2 linked regions of the Pseudophaeobacter arcticus DSM 23566 genome follow. The protein of the gene in region 2 interacts with the protein of the main gene of each other region in a pairwise test. Links are inferred from orthologs where the notes say so. Each region holds a gene or a part of one and is shown on either strand. Other genes may lie near its edges.

What was found. The genes of interacting proteins can lie anywhere in the genome.
Region 1: the proteins of gyrB (region 2) and gyrA interact in binary tests that used the Escherichia coli proteins (3 or more experiments, as listed by UniProt). The link is inferred for Pseudophaeobacter arcticus DSM 23566 from one-to-one orthologs.

Annotation. Positions count from the first base shown.
Region 1 is NZ_KI421507.1:1,550,824-1,555,649, reverse strand. Bases 40-3,365 are described here. They hold gyrA (DNA gyrase subunit A), read left to right. Parts: upstream 40-417; coding sequence 418-3,165; downstream 3,166-3,365. Other genes in these bases: ARCT_RS0111410 (DUF4034 domain-containing protein), read right to left, coding at 3,197-3,365; ARCT_RS0111420 (usg protein), read right to left, coding at 40-155. Outside these bases: more of ARCT_RS0111420, read right to left, coding at 1-39; more of ARCT_RS0111410, read right to left, coding at 3,366-4,819. UniProt on the Escherichia coli protein: A type II topoisomerase that negatively supercoils closed circular double-stranded (ds) DNA in an ATP-dependent manner to maintain chromosomes in an underwound state.
Region 2 is NZ_KI421507.1:3,598,608-3,604,486, forward strand. Bases 1,261-4,296 are described here. They hold gyrB (DNA topoisomerase (ATP-hydrolyzing) subunit B), read right to left. Parts: upstream 3,970-4,296; coding sequence 1,552-3,969; downstream 1,261-1,551. Other genes in these bases: ARCT_RS0121885 (GMC family oxidoreductase), read left to right, coding at 1,261-1,492; ARCT_RS0121895 (LysE family translocator), read right to left, coding at 4,114-4,296. Also shown: more of ARCT_RS0121885, read left to right, coding at 1-1,260; more of ARCT_RS0121895, read right to left, coding at 4,297-4,734; DNA replication/repair protein RecF, read right to left, coding at 4,731-5,828. UniProt on the Escherichia coli protein: DNA gyrase negatively supercoils closed circular double-stranded DNA in an ATP-dependent manner to maintain chromosomes in an underwound state.

The sequences.
Region 1 (4,826 bases), 2.0 Mb from region 2 along the record:
ATAAATTTGAACAGGCGCTCGTGGTCCGGCGCCATGTCATAGTCTTGCCAGACATAGGTATTCAGAACATGGGCATAGTCGGGCATGTGATAGGTGAACTCGGCAGTGGTGAGCCCATAGCCCTTGAGCATCATTTCGGTACTGCTCATCTCCATCTGTGACCTCCTTTTGAAAGCCCCCCAAGATATAAACTAGCGCGAAATAGGTTAACCGCGTGCAAATTCTGGTTTCATCCGCTGCCCCCCTCCTCAAAAGCCCCGCAAAGCCAGTGCGAAGCCAGTACGAAGTCGGTAGGTAGTTAGTACGAAGTCGGTGCAAAACCGGAGCAAAACCGGCAGTTTGCTTGCACCCTATAGGCCCTCTCTGATAGGGTGCACCAACAAGATATAGACCCATAGAAAAGAACGGGCAGCAAACGTGACAGATACGCCGGATATTCCTGAAAACGCAGAAGAAAACCTTCCTCAGCGCGCCACTTATGACGGCCCCACGGTCTCCATCGAAGCGGAGATGAAGACTTCCTATCTGGACTATGCCATGTCCGTCATCGTCAGCCGGGCCATTCCCGACCTGCGCGATGGGCTGAAACCGGTGCATCGCCGTATTCTTTATGCGATGCATGAGACCGGCAATACCCATGACAAAAGCTACCGTAAATCTGCCCGTCCCGTGGGCGATGTCATGGGTAAATACCACCCGCATGGTGACAGCGCGATCTATGATGCCCTGGTTCGGATGGCACAGGATTTCTCCATGTCGCTGCCGTTGCTGGACGGTCAGGGCAACTTTGGTTCGATGGATGGCGATAATGCCGCCGCAATGCGCTATACCGAAGTGCGCATGGACAAGCCTTCGGCCTTTATGCTGGCAGACATCGAAAAAGATACGGTCGATTTTCAGGATAACTACGACGGCAAAGACAAAGAACCCACAGTTTTGCCGGCACGTTTTCCGAACATGCTGGTCAATGGTGCCGGCGGTATTGCGGTTGGCATGGCCACCAATATCCCCCCCCATAACCTGGGCGAAGTGATCGACGCCACGCTGGCGCTGATTGATGATCCCGATCTCACCAGTGAACAGCTGATTGACTATGTGCCCGGCCCCGACTTCCCTACTGGCGCCATCATGCTGGGCCGCTCGGGCGCGCGCAAAGCCTACCTTGAGGGGCGCGGCAGCGTTATCATCCGCTCCAAGACCCGCGTCGAGGAAATTCGCAAGGACCGCTATGCCATCGTGGTGGATGAAATCCCCTATCAGGTCAACAAGGCCGCGATGATCGAAAAGATTGCCGAGCAGGTGCGCGAGAAGAAGATCGAGGGCGTCGCCCACGTTCAGGATGAATCCGACCGTAACGGCGTACGTGTCGTGGTCGAACTGAAACGCGATGCCACACCAGAGGTGGTGCTGAACCAGCTGTTCCGTTTCACCCCGATGCAGACCTATTTTGGCTGCAACATGCTGGCGCTGAACGGCGGCCGCCCCGAGCAGCTGACCCTGCGCCGTTTCCTGACGTCCTTTATTGATTTCCGCGAAGACGTGGTGGCGCGCCGCACCGCCTATCTGCTGCGCAAGGCCCGCGAGCGCAGCCATGTGCTGTGTGGTCTGGCCGTGGCCGTTACCAATATCGACGAGATCGTCGCCACCATTCGCCAATCCGCCGATGCCGCTGAAGCGCGTCTGAAACTGATGACGCGACGCTGGCCAGCCCAGCCGATCCTGGAATACATCGCGCTGATTGACGATCCGACCCATACCGCCAACGAAGACGGCACCTATAACCTGTCGGAAACCCAGGCCCGCGCCATTCTGGAACTGCGTCTGCAACGGCTGACTCAGATCGGCGTCAAAGAAGTCACCGACGAGTTGGAAGACCTGGCCAGCAAGATCAAGGAATACCTTGAAATCCTGTCCTCGCGGGAACGGATCATGGGGATCATCTGCGATGAGCTGCGGGAAGTGCGCGAGCAGTTTGCCGTGCCCCGCCGCACCGAGATCGTCGATTGGTCCGGTGATATGGATGACGAAGACCTGATCGAGCGCGAAGACATGGTCGTTACCGTGACCTCTGGCGGCTACATCAAGCGCACGCCACTGGGGGATTTCCGCGCCCAAAAGCGTGGCGGCAAGGGTATTTCGGGGATGCAGACCAAGGAAGAGGATGTTGTCACCAACCTCTTTGTGGCCAATACCCATACCCAGCTGTTGTTCTTCACCACCGATGGCATGGTTTACAAGCTGAAAACCTGGCGTCTGCCCCAGGGCGGACGCACCGCCAAAGGCAAGGCCATCGTCAATATCCTGCCGATCCCGGTTGGGGTGTCGATTGCCGCCATCATGCCGGTGGATCGACCCGATGATGAATGGGCAGATCTGCAGATTGTCTTTGCCACGTCTGCCGGAACTGTGCGCCGTAACCGACTGTCGGACTTCACAAATGTGAAATCCAACGGCAAAATCGCGATGAAGTTCGAAGACGAACATGCCGACACCAAACTGATCAATGCCCGCATCTGTTCCGAAGACGACGATGTGATGCTGGTCACCAGCACCGGTCGCGCCATCCGCTTCCCCACCACTGATGTTCGGGTCTTTAACAGCCGCAATTCTGTTGGGGTGCGCGGGATCAAACTCAGCCAAGGGGCGGAAGTTGTCTCCATGTCGGTGATCCGCCACTTTGACGCCGAACCCTGGGAACGCAGCGCCTTTATCAAGCGCTTCCGCTCTGAACTCGGCACTGACATTTCCGAGGACGATGTCACAGCTGAAGTCGCGGAAGAGGTCGAAGACGGTGCGCTGAGTGATGATCGCTATCAGCAAATGCTGGCAGCCAATGATCTGCTTGTCACCATCAACAAACCCGGCGCGGGAAATCTGACCTCGGCCCATGATTACCGGGTGAGTGGCCGTGGCGGCCAGGGTGTTGGCGCCATGAAGGGCGGCGAGATTGTCGCAACCTTCCCTGTTGAGCTGGGCGACCAGATCATGCTGGCCACCTCCAAAGGCCAGTCGATCCGGGTTCCGGTTGATGGCATCTCATTCCGCTCCCGGTCTGCTGGCGGTGTGCGCGTCTTTAATACCGGCAAAGGCGAAGAGGTGGTTTCGGTCGCCTGGATTGCCGAAAACAGCGAAGAAGACGAAACAGTCGTGGCGACCGAAGAGTAATATCCTAATATAAACAGATCATTGGCCGGCGTTATTCAACTGCCGGCCAATGATCCTGCGGATCATAAGACAGATCCACCTTGACCGGTTTGAAGGCCAGCTCTTCTGGGCTTAATCCGTTGAGATAGTCACAATTTTGATCCGCCCGCGCCATTTCCAACTGTGGTGCAAAGGATGCAAAATCCTCCTCTGCGCAATATCCCCGGCCCCCGTTTTCCGCACAGACCTGCTCCAGCAAGAGATAGGCGCGCAGGAATGGGCAATGCAAAAGTGCGCTACGATCCCAATGGGGTGCATCGCCCTTTTCAGGCCGGGCCCCCTTGTGATCGACCAGTCTTACGACCCCGCGGAACCGGTACCATTGCTCCGCTTTACGGGCCATGAACCTATAGAGAGCCTGATCTTCAAAACCAGAATAGACGATACCGTTAACAAGAAACTGATCGCCTAAGAAAATATTGAGAGGGCTATCGTTGCCGAATTTGAGCTTTGCAACCTGTTCCCAGTTTTGTCCAGAAAAGGGGGAAGCAATAAGACGTCGGAAAGCAAAATCCTCTGCAACCTGTTCCTGGAGATCATAAAGCGCTGCAGGAGCATATTCAGTTGATCTGTTTTTGATTTGATACCAGATCCAGTTCTCAGCAAGTTTCATTAAGGACTGATCAAACGGATCATGCCGCAACCCCTCCTTCACCTCATCAATCTTCAATACCGCGATTTCGTCCTTTAGAGACCGCCCTCCCAACCGGGTTTTAAAGGCAGCGTCAAAGTTCTGAACAACCCGAGGCCTCCACCAGGCCTGCTCCAGAATGGTTTTGCGCGCAAACTCGATTTCATCTTCTGTGCGATTATGGCTTTCGCTTCGATCCGTCATGCGAATGGCCCGGCTCAGATCAAACTCAGGGTCTTTTGCCACCGCTGCCTGCATTGTCTGGCGCAGATCGTAACTTTCAGAAAAGTAGTACCGCTTTAGCCCGGAGTAACGGCAGCGGAACAGCATATCCGGACCATCGCTGGGGATCAGCGGCGCGTAGGTTTGGCATAGTTGCTCCAGCATTGCCGCAGTGCCGCCATAGCCCTGATGGGCCATATCAAGCGACCTGCGCAGGCTGCCCCAGTTCGGCTGCTGTGTCATAACCCTGTCGAGGGTCTCAAGAATCTCGCTCTTGTCGCGCGAAGTGGCGCTTTGGTTCAGCAGCGCGTCGGAGGCGGGAATAAAATCTGCGTCCAGCTCCAGGGCGCGACGCGCGTGGGCAATGGCCTGCTGGATCATGTTGTGGTGCACCGCCAGGGCCTGAGGATGCACATATTTGGCATAGCGCTCCCCCCGAATATCCCAGGCGCCCCGGCTCAGCGAAAAGCTGCGCGCCGAATGGGCAAAGCTCGACATTGGCACCGCGTCGACCCAGCTCTCAACAAAAGAGACCATCCGCGGATCAGAGGCCTCAAAAACCGACATCAGCCGCCGCAGTTTGAAAAAATCCTCACTCTCGATCAGGGGGCGTTCTCGTTCCTGGCTGAGCCTGCTTTCCAAACTGGTAAAATCGCCTGCATAGGCCAGTTGCCGGGCTTCACTGCGGGTCAGTTCCGCCGCGCTCACCGTGGGTTGAAATGCCAATAACGACAGGATCGCGGTGGCCAAAAACCTCTTCATTCCAAAT
Region 2 (5,879 bases):
TATCAACCCCTGGATCCACATCCCTGTTGGCTATTTCAAAACCATTCACAACCCAAAGGTGGACTGGTGTTACAAGACCGAACCGGATCCGGGGCTGAATGGGCGCTCGATTGAATGGCCACGCGGCAAGGTGCTGGGAGGCTCTTCCTCGCTCAATGGGCTGCTCTATGTGCGCGGCCAATCGCAGGACTATGACCGCTGGCGGCAGATGGGGAACGAAGGCTGGGGCTGGGACGATGTATTGCCCCTGTTCAAACGCTCCGAAAACAACGAGCGCGGCAGCGACGCCTTTCACGGCGATCAGGGCGCTCTTTCCGTGTCGAACATGCGCATTCAGCGCCCGATAACCGATGCCTGGGTGGCCGCAGCCCAGGCCGCTGGTTACCCCTTCAACCCCGATTACAACGGTGCCGACCAAGAGGGCGTTGGCTTTTTCCAGCTCACCGCGCGCAATGGGCGGCGTTGCTCGGCTGCGGTGGCCTTTTTGAACCCGGTCAAATCGCGGCCAAACCTGCAGATTATCACCCATGCCCATGTGCAACGTGTTGTTTTGGAGGGCATGCGCAGCACCGGCGTCGCCTATCGCGATCGCACCGGCGCGACCCATTTCATCAGGGCAAACCGCGAAGTTATCCTCTCAGGCGGGGCGATCAACTCACCACAGTTGCTGATGCTGTCGGGCATTGGCGAGGCAGAGCACCTGTCCGAACATGGCATCAAGGTGGTGGCCGACCTGCCAGGCGTCGGCAAAAACATGCAGGACCATCTGCAGGCGCGGCTGGTCTATAAATGCAACGAACCCACCCTGAACGACGAGGTCAGCACGGTGCTGGGACAGGCCAGGATAGGGTTGAAGTACCTGATGTTTCGCGCCGGCCCCATGACCATGGCCGCCAGTCTGGCCACTGGTTTTCTCAAAACCCGCCCCGAGCTGGAAACCCCCGACATCCAGTTCCACGTCCAGCCCCTGTCAGCGGAGAATCCCGGCAAGGGCGCCGACAGGTTTTCGGCCTTTACCATGTCAGTCTGTCAGCTCCGCCCCGAATCCCGTGGCGAAATTCGGCTGAACTCCAGCGATCCCGGCAGCTATCCCAAGATCATTCCAAACTATCTGTCGACCCGGACAGACTGTCAAACCCTGGTTGCGGGCGTGAATATCGCCCGCAGGATTGCCCGGCACTCGCCTTTGAAATCCAAGATCTCGCAGGAGTTCCGCCCCCATGCCGACCTTGATATGGCGGACTATGAAGCAACCCTGCACTGGGCCCGCAACAACACCGCGTCGATCTATCACCCCACAGGCACCTGCAAGATGGGCCAGTCCGGTCAAGCGGTAGTTGATGCGCAGCTGCGGGTTCACGGCATATCTGGCCTGCGGGTTGCCGATTGCTCGATCATGCCCGAGATCGTCAGCGGCAACACCAATGCCCCGGCCATCATGATTGGTGAAAAAGCCAGCGACCTTATTCTTGCGGCCCAGCGGGCTTCTTAGCAAGCATAGCCACAGCACTGCGGGGGCTCCGCAGTGCTGTGGGGTTTAGAGATCAGGCCCTAGAAATCCAGGTTTTCGACGCTCAGCGCGTTTTTCTGAATGAACTCCCGCCGTGGCTCAACCACGTCGCCCATCAGTTTGGTAAACAGATCATCTGCCTCAACCATATCGTCGACACGGACCTGCAACAGGGTGCGGGCATCCGGGTCCAGGGTGGTTTCCCACAGCTGATCGGGGTTCATCTCGCCCAGACCTTTGTAGCGCTGCAGCGACAGGCCTTTTTCGCCCTCTTCCATGATGGCCTTCAACAGATCAAGCGGCCCATGGATTGCCTGGACACGGTCCCGTCGAACCAACTGGCCCGAAGTCGCGTAAACCTCCTGCAAGCTTTTGGTAAAGCTGCCAGTTTTACGAGCTTCACCGGATCGTAGCATGGGACCGTCCAGAGTGCGGACCTCTTCGACACCGCGCAGAATACGGGCGAGGCGAATGCCATGATCCTGGGTGATCCGGCCCTGCCAGCCCTTTTCATATTCCAGCGCAATCAGATCAAGCCGGGTCGCAACCCGGTCGGCAACGCCTTGCAAATCGGCATCAACGGCACCGGGTACAAAGGCGCCGGCCACGGCTGCCTGTTCCAGAATATGGCGCGGATAATGGGTTGGGAAAGCGTCCAGAACCCGTTTCAACTGACGCGCCTCATCAACGACGCGGATAAGATCCTGACCAACCAGCTCTTCGCCGGAGCCCAGTTTCAGCGTGGCCCCTTCGACACCCTGGTTGACCAGATAATCCTCCATTTCGGCCTGATCTTTCAGATAGACCTCGGATTTGCCACGCGCCACTTTGTAAAGCGGCGGCTGGGCGATGTAGAGATAGCCACCTTCGATCAGTTCAGGCATCTGACGATAGAAGAAGGTCAACAGCAGCGTGCGGATATGGGCACCATCAACATCCGCATCGGTCATGATGACGATCTTGTGGTAGCGCAGCTTGGCGATGTTGAACTCATCCCGACCAATGCCAGTGCCCAGGGCCATGACCATGTTGCCAATTTCCTGGCTGCCCAGCATCCGGTCAAACCGCGCCCGCTCGACATTCAGGATTTTACCCTTCAGCGGCAGGATCGCCTGGGTTTTCCGGTCCCGCCCGGTTTGGGCAGAGCCGCCAGCGGAATCACCCTCCACCAGGAAGATTTCGGTGTTGACCGGATCTTTGTCCGAGCAGTCTTTCAACTTGGAGCTCAGGAAGTTGAGATCCATAGGGTTTTTCCGCCGGGTAAGCTCGCGCGCCTTGCGGGCGGCTTCGCGGGCCAGCGCCGCCTCGACGACCTTGCCAACGATCTGCTTGGCCTGGTTTGGATTTTCCTCAAACCATTCCGCCAGCTTTTCATTCACCAGGCTCTCCACCACCGGACGCACCTCAGAGGAGACCAGTTTGTCTTTGGTCTGGCTGGAGAATTTGGGATCCGGCACCTTGACGGACAGAACACAGGTCAGCCCTTCGCGGGCATCATCGCCGGTGAAAGAGATCTTCTCTTTTTTGGCAATGCCGCTGGACTGGGCATAGTTGTTGATCGTCCGGGTCAGTGCGCCGCGGAAACCCGCCAGATGGGTGCCACCGTCGCGCTGTGGAATGTTATTGGTAAAGGGCAGCACCGATTCATGGTAGCTGTCGTTCCACCACATCGCCACCTCAACACCGATGTCATCCTTTTCGCCGGTGATATAGACCGGGGTATCCATCACCGGGGTTTTTGACCGGTCCAGATATTTGACAAATTCTTTGACGCCGCCTTCATAAATCAGCTCTGATTCCAGCCGTTCCGCTGGGCGTTCGTCAATCAGGATGATCCTGACGCCCGAGTTCAGGAAGGCCAGCTCGCGCAGGCGTTTCTCCAGAATCTCAAAGGAATATTCCAGGTTCGAAAAGGTATCCGTCGAGGCCATAAACCGGACCTCGGTCCCGGTTTTGTCGCCACAGTCCTGCACCACTCTCAGGTGCTCGGCGGTATCGCCATGTTCGAACCGTGCGACGTGCTCTTTGCCTTCGCGCCAGATCCGCAGCTCCAGCCAGTCGGACAGGGCGTTTACAACCGAAACACCCACCCCGTGCAGACCGCCGGAAACCTTATAGGAGTTGCTGTCAAATTTGCCGCCCGCGTGCAGCTGAGTCATGATGACCTCAGCCGCTGAAACGCCCTCTTCTTCGTGAATGCCAACCGGGATTCCACGCCCGTTGTCATAAACCGAAACGGAACTGTCCGCATGAATTGTGACCCGAACGTGATCGGCATGATTGGCCAGGGCCTCATCAATTCCGTTGTCCACCACCTCATAGACCATATGGTGCAAACCAGAGCCGTCATCGGTGTCACCGATATACATGCCAGGACGTTTGCGAACTGCCTCCAACCCTTTGAGAACCTTAATGGAATCGGCACCATATTCGGCTGGGCTCTGTTCGTTATCAGACATTCGCGACTTCCTGTTTTAACTTTGTGATTTTATACGCAACTTGGCCCCGAATGTCACCCACGACGGGGCTTTTTCTTGGCCCAGGACAGGGAATAGAACAAAGCCGCCGACGCGCCGTCAGATCGCAGAAAATCGCAGGCAAAATCAGGTAAAGGGCAGCAGCAGTCCCACCCCGATCAGCAATGCCCCCGAGGTCAGGTTGAGCCGCCGCAGGGCCGCGGGCGAGGCAATCACCTGGCGCAGGGAATGCACCAGCGCCGCCATCACCAGGTTTCCCAAAAGCGGCACCGTAAAGGACAGGCAGATGATCACCACAACATCGACCCAGCCAAGCGCCCCGAGGTCAAAAAAACCGGGCAACAATCCCATATAGAACAGGATCGCTTTGGGATTGCTCATGATCACCGCAACGCCCGCCACAAATCCGGCCCAGGCGCCCGGTCGGGTCAAAGCCCGGTTCTCGGCAATCTTTCGCCCGGCCGCGCGGATCACCCGAACCCCCATGAGGACAAACATCAGGCAGGCGCCCCAACGCAGCACCAACATCACCTCGCTCAGACTGGAGGCCAGCCAGGACATGCCGCCAATCGCAACCAGCGGCCAGATCAGATCGCCCACAGCCACGCCCACAGCCAGGGGCCAGGCCGCCTGAAACCCACCAGAGACCGCCCGCGCCATCAGCGCCAGCCACACCGGCCCCGGCGTCAGAAACAGCACAAACAAAGCCGCCGCATAGAGCAGCAGATCCCAGACAGAGAGGCTCATTCGCTGACCACCTGCGATACCCCATCCAGGTCGCCAATCTCGAAAATCTGGGCGCGGCTTCCCAGTTCCGCAAAAAGCTCCGGCCCGGTGCCCGTCATCCAGGCCTGCGCCCCAAGAGCGCAGATTTCATCATATAATGCGGCGCGACGATCAGCATCCAGATGCGCCGCAACCTCATCCAGCAGCAAAATGGGTGGCGCCCCCTCGCTGGCGGCCAGGGCGCGCGCATTGGCCAAAATCAGCGAGACCAACAGTGCCTTTTGCTCTCCGGTGGAACATTCCTTGGCTGCGATGCCTTTGCGCGCATAGGTGCCAATAAGATCGCTTCGGTGTGGCCCAACCAGGGTTCTGCCAACCGCCATGTCCCGCATCCGCCCCTCGGCCAGAGCCTGAACCAGATCCGCTTCGCTTGTCGGCATCTCGCCTTCAGACTGCACCAGCTCCAGCTGCGCCGTGGGAAAGGCGGTCTCAGCCGTGTCCTGCGCCGCCTCCAGCCGTTGCACCGCAGCGCGCCGCGCGCTGTGAATCCGATGGCCAGCAGCGCCCATCTGGGCCTCCACCACCCGATACCAGGCGGCATCGCGGACCTGATCCTTCAACAGCCTGTTGCGCTCGCGCATGGCCTTTTCATAAATCAGCGTGGCCTCGGCATGGCTGGGATCAAAACTCAGCGCGATGCGGTCGAGAAACCGGCGACGCCCCTCTGCGGCCTCAACCCAAAGCCGATCCATCACCGGCACCAGCCAGACCACCCGGCAGATCTGCCCCAGGGCAATCTGGTTCGAGGCCTTATTGTCGATCCGCACCTGGCGTGCTGCGCCCTCGTCCGACCAGGTCTCGATCTCATAGGCCTGATCCGGTGCCTGCAAGACCGCTTTCAGCTTCCAGCCAAGCCCCTCGGGACGGCGCACCATATCCGCGGCACTGGCCCGCCGCAGACCCCGCCCCGGAGAAAACAGCGACACGGCCTCGAGGATATTGGTCTTGCCAGCACCGTTATTGCCATGAATGGCAACGGGGCGCCCATCCAAATGCAATTCCGCCCGCAAATGCGAGCGAAAGTGGGACAATGTCAAAGAGGTCAAAGCCAGCATGGGGACACTTCCGGTTTTATCTTTCCCCAAATATTCCCGTCCCGCTGCCCG